Regions from separate parts of the Salinicola sp. CR57 genome, predicted to be linked through region 2. Evidence: predicted binding sites of a transcription regulator. Region 2 holds the regulator's gene; each other region holds the start of a gene.
The links. Region 2 encodes LexA, which represses DNA repair genes until DNA is damaged. Its sites were predicted from a motif close to TACTGTNTANNTANACAGTA; they were not measured.

Region 1 (4,244 bases), 280 kb from region 2:
TGGGCGTGCTTCCGGAGAACGACTACGAGATGTTCGTCTACAAGGTCGAGAACGAATCACTGGATGACGTGCCGATCCGCCTGCTGCGTCTGCCCTCGGGGACCCTGATCTCAGCGATTTTCCGCCAGCATGCCATGCTGCATCCCAAGGGCAGTACCCGCTTGCGGTTGAGAGACGTTATCTGCCTGATCGGACGCACCGGTGACCTGCCATCTCTCAACCGGCTGTTCAATGGGGAAGCGAAGCTCAAGCGCGAGCGCGCCTTCTTCGGTACCTTTACCCTGGACGGCGAAGCGCTCATGCAGGAAGTCGCCAGTGCCTACGGTTTGACCCTGAGCCCGGGAGAGCAGGAGATGACGCTAGGTGAGTTCGTGGCGCTGCGTGTCGGCGGTCATCCCGTCGTCGGAGATGACGTCGACTGGCATGGTTTTCACTGGGTAGTCAGTGAAATGGAGGGAAATCGCGTGACGCGGGTGGGGCTGCGCCTCTACCACTGAGGCCGACGGCCGGCGTCACTCGACGTCGGCATCATCGGTGGGATTGTCCAGCCGTTTGCCGGTTTCGCGGGAAGTCATCCTGTTCATGCTGTCGGCTCGCTTTTTCGCCTCGGCAGCTTCCGCAAAATGGCCCAGGCTGCCCCCCGTATCGCCATCATAGACCTCGTAGCATACCTGCTCGGGCTTGCCGGGCTTGTGCGTCTTTCTTATCTCGACGAATGGCTCTGCCATGATCGAATCCTCCTGAAGATGCATCGGCTGTCGGGTTGGCTGCGGTACCGACATGGTACGGCAGTGGATGGGGTTGTTCATCGCAAAAAAGATCAGTCTGGATCCAGGTCCCACTGCAGACCGAACTGAAGGCCATTGATCGCTTCGTCAATGAAGCCTGCATTCTGACCGTCGCGGCCAACGTCGGCCTGTTCCAGTGACGTTTGCGTCTGTGGATCCGGCCATCCCAGGCGCGCCATGCACAATTGATACTCCGGCTCGCCGGCGATCTGGTGCGTCTGGCGTTCGCAGGTATTGCTGTCACGCAGAAAGTTCGTCGCCGTCAGTCGCGGCGTCGCCGATACACAGCCAGCCAGGACAAGGGGAACGACGAAAGAGATTAACGCTCGGTGCATTATCGACATCACTGAAAGCTAGATGCAGAGTAGCACTGTTTGCGAACTCATCCGTCCCTCTGATGAAAATTTCGCCGGGCGCCTCGATCAAGGCTGTCCAACTTGGATCACGAAGCCAGTCCGGTCGTGGGAAGGCGCCAGCTCAGCAGAATATCGTGATGCGTGATGTGGATGACCCGAACCTGGTCACCGTCGTCCAACCGTTCGACGAGACGCTCCCATTCACGGATGGGCTCATGCACGTCTCGGCTGATCGTGACCTGATGGAAGCGGTTGGCATGCGCTTGCGAAATCAGCCGCTCGACACGCTGGACGAGCCTTCTCTCGGGCGTCGGGAAGGGGATGATCATCGATCGCTCCGCAATGACTGTTCGTATATACAGTTTCCGCGACATGCAGCGTCAATACAACCGCTATCGGGCCGCGAGGAGAATCCCGTGAGCGTCTCCCGGGTTATTGCGGATGACTTTCCATGTACGACCGAATGGCAGCCATGGTGGTCTGCATGTCGTCGCAGAATGACTGAGAGGGCTGGAACTCCGCGCCGCTCGCCAGCTGCTTCATTTCATCGTCATGGTTGGAGACCTGGCCGCTCTCGCGCAGCCCTCTAGCCATGCTCGTCAGCGCCTGTTGCGTTTGCTGCGGATTGTCGCTGTTCGATATATAGGCATCGATTTCCCGGGTCTGCTCGCTGACATGCTTCATCAAGCTATCCGACGAACACTCCAGAGATGAGGCCATCGCATGCATTGGCATGGTGGCCACGACCAGTAGCCCGGCAAAGGCGAATTTTACAGTTTGACCCAAGGCGGTATTCCTCATCAGGTGATGTGTCTCTTCGCTGATCTAGTTGGCTCGCGGTCCCCCCGAGTTCCCGGGATTGGGGCGGGCGAGGGGCGCTCCCAGAAACTAAGGCATTATCACGACATGGATAGTGTCCGGTTCGCTGTCGGCGATTTCCAAGTTGGTGCCTCGGATAGCCGTTTCAAGCGCTTCACGGATGGACATCGTCCCCTGAGTGCCATTGACCCGAATGCCAGCCGTCCTGGTCAAGTCGGTTTTCACGAAGCAGCCGGTAGCATGCGCCAGCTGCTGGACTGTCTCGTCAAATCGCTGCGCCGGCATATCGTAACGTGCCATCTCGTCATAGGCGTCCGTCGAGGCGATCGATGCGTCCCGGTTCTGGCTCGAACACCCGGCCAGGGCGACGAGCGCAAGCGCAGCCAACACGGGTTTCATCCACTCCTTCCCTGCCGATGCGATCCCGTGAGTCACGAGAGTAGCGGCTAACGGTCGAGGTGAATAGGCGCCGATGCCTCTGCCTCGGCTCGGAGAAGCGGGGCTGACCCTGCGCCGTTATACGGTATGGGGTTCAAGCGGGGGAGCGCGCACGTGATCCAGCCCTTCAAAGATGATTGGCTTGAAGCGGTTTGACGGGGCCAGAAACGAAAAAGCCCCGCAGCGATGAAGCTAACGGGGCTTTCGAATGCAAGGTGGCGGAGGGACAGGGATTCGAACCCTGGGTAGGCTATTAACCTACGCCGGTTTTCAAGACCGGTGCATTCAACCGCTCTGCCATCCCTCCGGCTTACGGCGGGGAATACTACCAGCTTATTGGAGCGCGTCAATAGGTTCTTTAGCTTTCAAGGAGTTATTTCGCTTTGCGGCGAGCGTATAACGCTTGTCAGGGGAACTTTGCAAGGGCATTCTGGTCTACGGGTGAGTTTCAACAGAACTGAGGGGACGACAAATGGATTATCGAACGTCGCACGACATCACCGATCGCCGATCGAGTGCGGTCAGCACCAATAAGGTGTTGCGCAACACCTACATGTTGCTGGCCATGACACTGCTATTCTCCGCCGTGACCGCTGGCGCCGCCATGGCGATGGGCGTGACGCAGCTCAATATCTTCGTGTTCTTCATCGGTGCCTATGGCCTAATGTTCCTGGTCCACAAGACTGCCAACTCCGGTGCCGGCATCGCGGCAATCTTCGCCTTCACCGGTTTCATGGGTTTCACGCTGGGGCCGATCATCGACCTCTACCTGTCGATTCCCAACGGCGCGCAGCTGGTGATGACGGCGCTGGGCATGACCGCGGCCACCTTCCTGGGGCTGTCGGCCGTGGCGCTGTTCACGCGCAAGGACTTCAGCTTCCTGGGTAACTTCATGATGGCGGGCGCCATCGTGCTGGTACTGGCCATGGTCGCTGCGCTGATCTTCAACATCCCGGGCCTGGCGCTGGCAGTCTCCGCCGGTTTCGTGCTGTTCTCGTCGGCGGCGATTCTGTACCAGACCAGCGAGATCGTGAATCGCGCCGGGGAGACCAACTATATCCTGGCAACCGTCACGCTCTACGTCTCGATCTACAATCTGTTCATCAGCCTGCTGTCGATCCTGGGTGTCATGTCTCGCGACTGACCTTAACGGCTTGATATCGACGGAAACGGGGCCCCACTACGGTGGGGCCTCGCCGTTTGGTACCATGAGCATGTCAGACTTCTCCCGGCAGCTTGCACGGAATCATCGGTCGTCATGCTCAATTACGCATTACTGCTACATGCCGCGCCCTACAGTCATCAGGCGGCGTTGTCGGCGTTACGCTTTGCCGATACCGTCGTGGCGAATGGTCACCGAATGAAAACGGTCTTTTTCTATCACGACGGCGTCCACAACGCTTCGGCCCTGATGGCGCCGCCGCAGGACGAGGTCCACCTGGCCGATGGCTGGAGGCGGCTTCACCGCGAACATGGCACGGAACTGTTGGTCTGCGTGGCAGCCGGGTTGCGCCGCGGGCTGCTGGACGTCGGCGAAGCCAGCCGCCATGGTGCGATGTCGCATAGCCTCGAAGCGCCCTTCGAGTTGACGGGGGTCGGCCAACTGGTCGATGCCATGCTGACCAGTGATCGAATGATCACGTTCGCGCCATGATCGACGTTTCTGGCTCCCGCCCCGTACCGCAGGATCTGCTGGTGGTGCTGCGCCATCCACCCCACGGTACCCAGTGGCTGCGCGAAGGTCTGGACGTGGCGCTGGTTGCGGCGGCGTTCGGCCAGCGCGTCGGTCTGCTGTTCCAGGGAGATGGCATCTACGCGCTGTTGAAGGGGCAACAGGCCGGCG
Region 2 (4,244 bases):
ACTTCCTGCATCGAGCTCAGGGCATCGATCGAGGGGGGTTGATTCATCGTCTACGGTTCACCATGGAAAGAGCGACGGCCAGGGTCATCACCGACCGTCGCGGGAAAACAGGGGGACTCTACCCGTCATTCGGACTCGTTGAGCGATTCAAGACGGGCGTGGGTGCGCCGCCAGCGGGAGATCGCGGTGAGCGACGCCAGCGTGGGACGGGCGCGGGCGTAACGCAGCTTGGCGACACGCTGGGTCTGGCGGCCCTCACAGGCCGCGACGATCTCGCGTGCCGCTGCGGGAGCATTGCAGATGACAGCCATGTCGCAACCGGCCCCCCAGGCCGCTTCGGCCCGCTCGCTGGGTGACCCGGCCGCGTGCGCCGCCGCCATGGTCAGATCATCCGAGAAGATGGCGCCCTTGAAACCGAGCTCTTCGCGCAGCATACCAAGCCAGCTGGGAGAGAACCCGGCGGGCCGATCGTCGAACGCGGAGTAGATGACGTGAGCCGGCATGATGCCGTCCAGCTTGGTGGCGAGCCTGGCGAAAGGAACCAGGTCGTGCTCGCGCAGCTCCGCCAAGGAGCGCGGATCCTCGGCAACCCCGAAATGAGAATCCTGCCGCGCTCCCCCGTGGCCGGGGAAGTGCTTGCCGACCGCGACCATGCCCGCCTCGTGGAGCCCCTCGATGAAGGCGCCCGCCAGCACGGCGACCACCTCCGGGTCCGGCGAGAAACTTCGCGACCCGATGGCGGGCGACTGATCGTCGTCGAGATCGAGCACAGGCGCGAAACTCAGATCGAATCCGCAAGCGGCCATCTCCATGCCCAGCAGCCAGCCGGCGTCCTGGGTCAGGGTCAATGCCGACTCGGGGAACTCCACGAAGTGGTGGCCCAGTACCGCCATGGGCGGTATCTGCGTCACGCCCTCCTTCAAGCGCTGCACCCGACCACCTTCCTGGTCGATCGCAACCAGGATGTCGGGTCGACACTCGCGAATCTGGCCGATCAACGCCTGGGTCGTGGCGACGTCCGGGGTGTTTCTGGCAAACAGCAGGACACCACCGACCTCCGCTCGCGAGATCAACTGGCGCTCTTCGTCACGTAACCGGGTGCCTTCGACATCCAGCATGACCGGGCCGAGAGGTTGAGTCATAGCTAACACCTGAGACCATTGAGCGCCCGATTCTAGACGACAGCGGGTTCCCATGACAGAGGCCGAGGGTGCCAGGAGTCATCCTCTCACTCGACAGCCGAACCGACCTTCTCCAGGGACGCAGGCAGCGGCGCCTGCATGCCGGCCACCACGACCGGACGAAGATGGCGGATCAGCTCCCTGACCGACATGTGTTCCTGATACTCGCTGTCGGCGATATCCCTCAGCGCATCCAGTCCAGATAGGGTGAAGATCACGGTGCCCAGCATGAAATGGAGCCGCCAGAATCGCTCGGCATCCGGCAGGTCCGGCGTCGCCAGTCGCAGGCAGCGGACGAAACGGTGGAACGTCTCCCCGTAGTGCTCCTGGATATAGCGCCGCAGATGACCCTGGGCCTGCGTATAGGCCAACCCCAGTAGCTTCATGAAGACCTTGAGGCTATTGCGTTCGGCGGGCACATCCAGAACGCTGGTGGCAAGCTGCTCCAGCAGCACCTCGAGCGGCACGCCCTCCTTTCGGTAGCGCGCCTCCAGTCCATCCAGCGCCAGATTCAGCCGCTCCGAGAACGGATCGAGATAGCGGGCAAACACGGCCTGGATCAACGCTTTCTTGGAGCCAAAATGATAATTCACCGCCGCCAGATTGACCTTGGCCCGAGTCGTGATGTTGCGCAGCGAGGTTTCAGCGAACCCCTTTTCGGCAAAAAGGACCTCCGCCGTATCGAGAATACGAGTAACGGTGTCGGGTCGGGCCATGTCATACCTCGTGCCTGAGAACAACGACTTAGAACGATTATGATTCTAATCATTCCCACACAAGCCACACAATCGAGCATTTCGTCGGACCTGGGGCCCCGAGTCTCCGAGTCGGGGCGCGAAAGGCTTCCCTCATCGCGAATGACTGGATACAATTCCAGCCTGTATGCATGAACACGCCTGGCCGCGGACCGGACGCCACTCCATCCGATCCATGTCCAGTTGGATAACGCCTGGCGATCCAAGCAGGCTCCAGATCGCCTGATTGACCCTCAAGGCCCGGGAGAGACCGATGGCGCGACCGCTCACCGCACGACAGCAGAACGTCTATGATTTCATCGTCAAGACGATGGGCGAATTCGGCTACCCGCCGACACGAGCCGAAATCGCCCGCGCGCTGGGGTTCCGCTCCCCCAACGCCGCCGAGGAGCACCTGCGCGCGCTGGACCGCAAGGGCGTCATCCGCATGATACCTGGCACTTCCCGCGGGATCCGATTGCCCGCCAGCGGGCAGGAAGCCGAACCTGCCGAAGCCGCCATCGAGGGCTTGCCGGTGATCGGCAGCGTCGCTGCGGGCAGCCCGATTCTGGCCACCGAACACATCGACCGATACTGCCCCCTGCCGGCCGACTATTTCACGCCCAGCGCCGACTACCTGCTCCGGGTTCGCGGACTGTCGATGAAGGATGCCGGAATCTTCGACGGTGACCTGCTCGCCGTTCACCGCACCCAGGAGATTCGCAACGGCCAGATCGTCGTGGCAAGGCTGGAGGACGACGTCACCGTCAAGCGCTTCCAGCGCCAGGGCAGCCGGGTCACGCTCATCGCCGAGAACGCGGATTTCGAACCCATCGTGATCGATCTGAAGCATCAGCACCTTGAGATCGAGGGACTCGGCGTCGGCGTCATTCGCGGTGGCAACGGTAGCGGCCTTCACTGAGGCTATCGCCCGGCGCCATGCGCAAGATTCTGCATGCCGACTGCGACTGCTTCTACGCGGCCGTGGAGATGCGCGACGACCCGTCGCTCGCGAATACGCCGCTGGCGATCGGCGGAAGTGCCGAGCGACGGGGAGTGATCGCTACCTGCAACTACCCGGCGCGGCAATTCGGCGTGCACTCCGCCATGCCCACGGCGCGGGCGCTGCGTCTGTGTCCCGAGTTGAAGCTGCTGCCGCCCGACTTCAACAAGTATCGGGAAGTATCGCAACAGATCCAGGCGATCTTTCACGAACTGACACCGCTGGTCGAGCCGCTCTCTCTCGATGAAGCCTACCTTGACGTGACCGAGGTCACCCGATTCCGGGGCAGCGCCACCTGGATGGCTCGTTGGCTCAAGGACGAAGCCCTGGCGAGAACAGGCATCGTCATCTCGGTCGGCGTCGCCCCCAACAAGTTCCTTGCCAAGATCGCCAGCGACTGGGACAAACCGGACGGCCTGTTTGTGATCCCACCGACGGAGATGGAGTCGTTCATTACCGACTTGCCGGTCAGGAAACTCCATGGCGTTGGGCCGGCGACGGCGACCAAGCTCGATACCCTGGGGATCGCCAGTTGTGCCGATCTCCGGGCCCAGCCGATGGACAAGCTGCTGGATCAGTTCGGCAAGTTCGGACGCCGTCTGCACGAATTGGCGCACGGCATCGACGACCGTCCGGTCAACGTCTCGCGTGAACGCAAATCCGTCAGCGTCGAGACCACCTATGACCGCGACCTGCCCCACCTCAGTGACTGTCACGGGGCGCTCGAGCCCCTGATCGAGAAACTCCACGATCGCATCGCCCGCCATGGCGACCCCGCCATTGCCAAGCAGTTCGTCAAGGTACGCTTCGACGACTTCTCAAGCACCACGCAGGAAACGGGGGCTCGCGGCATCATCGACGCGCGCTTCCATGAGCTGCTGGAAAGCGCATGGCGACGAGGCGAGCGCCCGGTCAGGCTGCTGGGTGTCGGCGTGCGGCTGGTGCCGGAGCAGGAGCAGCGCCAGCTGGGCCTGTTCGACGGCGACCAGCCGGCGACGCCTTGAACGTCAGGTGGCGCGGATCAGGAGAACACCACCGTCTTGTTGCCGTGAATGAGCACGCGATCCTGTAGATGCCAGCGCAATCCACGCGCGAGCACGGCCTTTTCCACATCGCGCCCCAGACGCACCAGGTCCTGGGGTGTATGGCAATGCGACACGCGCTGGATGTCCTGTTCGATGATCGGCCCCGCGTCGAGCTCCTCGGTGACGTAGTGGCAGCTGGCACCGATCAGTTTGACGCCACGCTCGAAAGCTTGGTGGTAAGGCTTGGCCCCGGCGAACGACGGCAGGAAGCTGTGGTGGATATTGATGACTCGCCCGGCAT
Region 3 (4,244 bases), on a different contig from region 2:
GCTCCAGATGCGCTCGGGTCAGCTCGAGCAGGGTGTCGGGGTCACGCTGTACCGACAACAGACCGATCTCGACGGTCTGCGGCGGGCCATCCTCCAGTTCGAACGTGACCCGGAATCGCTCGACCCCGGCGTCCTGGCCGATCAGAAACAGGCTCAGTTCCTGCAGCAGACGCTTGAGCGGAAAGGCCAGGCCGGCAATGGCATGCACTGGCTGATCGAACGCGAAGGTGCGGGAAAACCGCGGCGTCGGGCGGTGGTAATCCAGCGCCAGCGGCCACTCTCCCCGCAGTTCGCCCAGGTGGCGCATCAGGCGGCCCCCGAAACGTCGGGCCAGGGCGCTGCGCGGCAGGACGAACAGCTCGCCCAGACGCTGGAAGCCACTGCGGGTCAGGGTCTGCACGATGTCACGATCGGCATCGAGGCTCGCCAGCCCGGCCCGATCGAGACGCAGGCCTGCCAACGCCGCTTCCAGCCCGCTCTCGTCCACCGCCAGGCCATCGTGGACATTGACCAGCACCCGCGCCGCCGCCGGATTGGGGGCGATCACCAGTCGATGCGAAAAGCCGAGCTCGCCGAGTTCTGCGCGCAGACGCGCCTCCAGCCGTGGCCAGGGGCCGAGCAGATCGAGACTGCTGGCGATTTCGAATACCAGCGCATGGGGATAGTGAAGGCTGACCTGAGCGCTGAAGCCATAGGCCCAGGCGGCCAGACGTCGGCGCCAGCGTTCGACGGATTCGGCATCGAACGGCGCGGTTTCCAGGCTGTCACAGAGCGCTTCGGCGAAGCCCAGCGCCTGTCCGGGCCTGACGCCTCGATCGCGGGCCGCGCGATTGGCAGCACGGATGCATTGACGCGGTGGCGGCCCGTCGATCAGTGCGAACGGAGCGCCGGGATCGGGGCGGCGACGCAGCGCGCCCTCCAGCGCCAGACGCGGGAACAGCAGGCAGACCCAACGCATGCGGTCACGTCCCGCCGCCGAAGGCGATCCGACGCGAGGAGACCAAGCCGCCGCGACACTTGAGGACTTCCAGCTCGGCGTGCCGGTGCAACCGCAACCGCAGTGGCGCCGGTGATGCCTCGGCCACCTTCACCAAAGGACGATGCACGAAGGCCAGCGTATTCCCGCTGGCCGCCGCCACCTGCAACCGGCGCATGAGACGGCTATCGGCCTGCGGCAGCCAGGCCATGACGGCCCCGCAGCAGCCGGCGCGCAGACACTGCTCCGCCGCCCATAACGCCTCGCGACCCTGCACTTCGAGCCAGTGGCACTGCCCGAGCGTCACACCCGCCTGCCGCCACGCTGCCGGGTAAGGTGCCCCCGGTGGCGAAATCAGCACGATCGGCCTGCCTTGCCGTGTCATTCGCGAGAGCACGGGCCACAGCAAGGCCAGCTCGCCGTTGCCGGCGCCGCTCGACAGCAGCTCGCTGACCGCGGCCGGTGGCCAGCCACCGCCCGGCAGGAACGCATCGAGCTCGGCGTGCCCGCTCGCAATCGCCTCGCCGCGGTCGCCAGCAGTACCGGTCTGGGCACGCCAGACCTGGCGGCTGTCGAGCAGGGTCTCCAGGCTGCTCATCGGCCGGCCTCCATGGCGAGGGGTGGCAGCGGTAGCCATCGAAAACAGCAGGAAGCGAGTGACGACATGGCAGTGCTCGGGAGAGTTGAATCGTTGCCACCAGTGTCACTCAGAACACGAATGCTGTCTATATATACAGTATAAAGGGTGTAAAAAAACGCCACCTCGAGCGACGTTCCGCGAAATGCGAGCGGCTCAGGAGACGCTGTTGGAAACCCTCAGCGATCCCAGGCTGCGCTTGATCGCCTTGAGCTGATCGCTAATCTGCGGACCACGATTCTTGGCCACGCCCACGGCGAGCACGTCGATGGTCAACAGGTGGGCGATGCGCGAGGTCATGGGGATGTAGACCTCGGTGTCCTCCTGCACGTCGACCGGCAGTGTCAGGGTCACCTCGCGCGCCAGTGGCGAATCGCTGGGACACAGGCCGATCACGGTAGCACCGGCCTTGACCGCCGTCTTCGCGCTGGCGATCAGCGCCCGGGTGCGGCCGGTCTGGGAGATCGCCACCACCACGTCGCCCGCCTTCATGGTGGCGGCGGACATGGCCTGCATGTGGGGATCGGCATAGGCCGACGTCTGGATCTGGAGACGAAAGAACTTGTGCTGGGCATCGGCGGCGACGATACCCGAAGCGCCGTAACCGTAGAACTCGACCCGGTTGGCGACTGCCAGCGCGGCGATTGCCTTGCCCAGCGCCTCATTGTCGAGACGATCGCGGACCTGTTCGAGGGTCTCGATGGTGCTGTCGAAGATGCCATGGGAGAACTCGGCCACGCTATCGCCGTCGTTCATGGTGAACTGGGCGTACTGGCTTCCCTTGGCCATCATCTGCGCCAGCTTCAGCTTGAACTCCTGGAATCCGGCCATGCCCATGGCGCGACAGAAGCGCACTACCGTGGGCTCGCTGACCTGCGCCTCGCTGGCCAGGTCGGTGATCCGCATTAGGATCACCTCTTCCGGATTGCGCAGCACGAAGCGCGCCACCTTCTGCTCGGAACGGCGCAGACGATCCATGTGAACGCGCAATTCATCGAACAGCGAACGACTCATGGCTGGCCCTCGGATGGCGACATCAAGCGGTCTCGTGTCTCTGGATTTCGATCAGGAATTCGCGGCCTAGTATGCCCGACTCGGGCTGGCGGGAATACGCCGACACGGCGCGTTGGAAGCATGAAAAAAGTGAACCGTCATTATCTTGTAAAGTTGAGTATAGTATGCATGTCGGGCGAAAACCGACGGTTCCGAGGATGCCAGGAGATTCGATCAATGAAGGACATCGAACATCTTCACACCCTGAAGAGCGAAATTTTCGATATTTTCATGACGTTGGAGGTCAATGAGCACGAGCAGCGCAAGCGCAAGGCAGCCGTGCGATACCTCAAGGCCCGGCGCGGCATCGAGCAGCGTCTGGAGAAGCGCCAGCTAGCGGAAGAGATCGCCGAGCTGCCCGAGTAGCGTCCAGTCGGTCGGAGACAGCTACCCAACGATCAGTGGCCGTCCCCCGAGGGCAACGGCCACTGCCTGCCTCGCCGGGATCCCCTCCGGCGCGGAAATTCCCGTCACGCCCCGAGACGTGACGGCGGTTCACTACAGGCTGTTGAAGAACACCACGATCACGCCGATCGGTGCGACATAGCGTGATACGTAGTGCCATACGACCCGTCCTTTCGGCCCCAGCCCCAGCTCCCGCTTGACGTCTTCGCTATCCAGGAACCAGGCGGTGAAGACGATGGCAGCCAGCCCCGTCAGCGGCAGCATCAGCTTGCTGGTGAGGGCATCGAGCAGGTCGAAGACGTTGAAGCCGAACGGCTGGAAGCCGGACCAGAGGTTGAACGCCAGCAGCGCGGCGATGCCCAGCGTCCAGGTTGCCAGGGCGGCGACGAACGCCGAACCCAGGCGGGACAGCGGCGTGCGCTCCTCCAGGAACTCCGTCACCGGCTCCAGCAGCGAGATCGCCGAGGTGATCGCGGCCACCGTGAGCAGGGCGAAGAAGATCGTGCCGAACGCCAGCCCCCAGGGCATGTCGATGAATGCCAGCGGCAGGGTCACGAACAGCAGCCCTGGGCCGGCGCTCGGGTCCAGGCCATTGGCGAACACCACCGGGAAGATCGCCATGCCGGCGCCGAGCGCGATCACAGTATCCAGGATCACCACGGTACGCGCGGTCTTGATCAGATCGACCTCCTGACCCAGGTAGGAGCCGTATGCCATCATGATCCCCATCCCCAGCGACAGGGTGAAGAAGGCGTGCCCCAGCGCCGCGAGAATGACGCCGCCGTTCAACTTGCTCCAGTCGGGGGAGAACATGAACTCGGCCGCCTGACCAAAGCCCGAGGTGGACATGCCGAAGCCGATCAGCACGACCAGCGCCACGATCAGCAGCGGCATCAGCCACTTGGCCGCACGCTCCAGGCCACCCTTGACCCCACCGGCGACGATGCCGAAGGTCAACAGCATGAACAGCGTGTGCCAGAACAGCAGCGTGCCCGGCTGGCCCAGCAGGGTGGTGAAGTAATCACCCACGCTGACACCGCTGGACTGACCGAGGTCGCCGGTCAGCGTGCTCCAGGTGTAGTTGAGCGACCAGCCGCCGACCACGCTGTAGAACGAGAGGATCAGAAACGAGCCGAGGACGCCGGCGATCCCCACCAGCACCCAGTCCGGCGA

Region 1: DOM56_RS12015 (DUF1654 domain-containing protein) is a predicted target of LexA. The motif match lies at 1,489-1,508, and genes of this name have one in related genera.
Region 3: imuA (translesion DNA synthesis-associated protein ImuA) is a predicted target of LexA. The motif match lies at 1,696-1,715, and genes of this name have one in related genera.

What each region holds. Positions count from the first base shown of each region.
Region 1 is NZ_PZJL01000006.1:426,965-431,208, reverse strand. Features, by position in the region: gene DOM56_RS12030 (potassium/proton antiporter) at 1-497, shown strand, start outside; gene DOM56_RS12025 (hypothetical protein) at 513-728, opposite strand; gene DOM56_RS12020 (hypothetical protein) at 821-1,123, opposite strand; gene DOM56_RS12015 (DUF1654 domain-containing protein) at 1,231-1,473, opposite strand; gene DOM56_RS12010 (hypothetical protein) at 1,577-1,945, opposite strand; gene DOM56_RS12005 (STN domain-containing protein) at 2,033-2,362, opposite strand; tRNA gene DOM56_RS12000 (tRNA-Ser) at 2,618-2,708, opposite strand; gene DOM56_RS11995 (Bax inhibitor-1/YccA family protein) at 2,874-3,545, shown strand; gene tusD (sulfurtransferase complex subunit TusD) at 3,660-4,055, shown strand; gene tusC (sulfurtransferase complex subunit TusC) at 4,052-4,244, shown strand, end outside.
Region 2 is NZ_PZJL01000006.1:149,563-153,806, reverse strand. Features, by position in the region: gene DOM56_RS10770 (hypoxanthine-guanine phosphoribosyltransferase) at 1-47, opposite strand, end outside; gene nagZ (beta-N-acetylhexosaminidase) at 126-1,142, opposite strand; gene DOM56_RS10760 (TetR/AcrR family transcriptional regulator) at 1,229-1,897, opposite strand; gene lexA (transcriptional repressor LexA) at 2,190-2,837, shown strand; gene dinB (DNA polymerase IV) at 2,855-3,922, shown strand; gene purU (formyltetrahydrofolate deformylase) at 3,940-4,244, opposite strand, start outside.
Region 3 is NZ_PZJL01000001.1:525,425-529,668, forward strand. Features, by position in the region: gene DOM56_RS02430 (DNA polymerase Y family protein) at 1-958, opposite strand, end outside; gene imuA (translesion DNA synthesis-associated protein ImuA) at 963-1,574, opposite strand; gene hexR (transcriptional regulator HexR) at 1,770-2,627, opposite strand; gene DOM56_RS02445 (hypothetical protein) at 2,844-3,032, shown strand; gene DOM56_RS02450 (sodium-dependent transporter) at 3,165-4,244, opposite strand, start outside.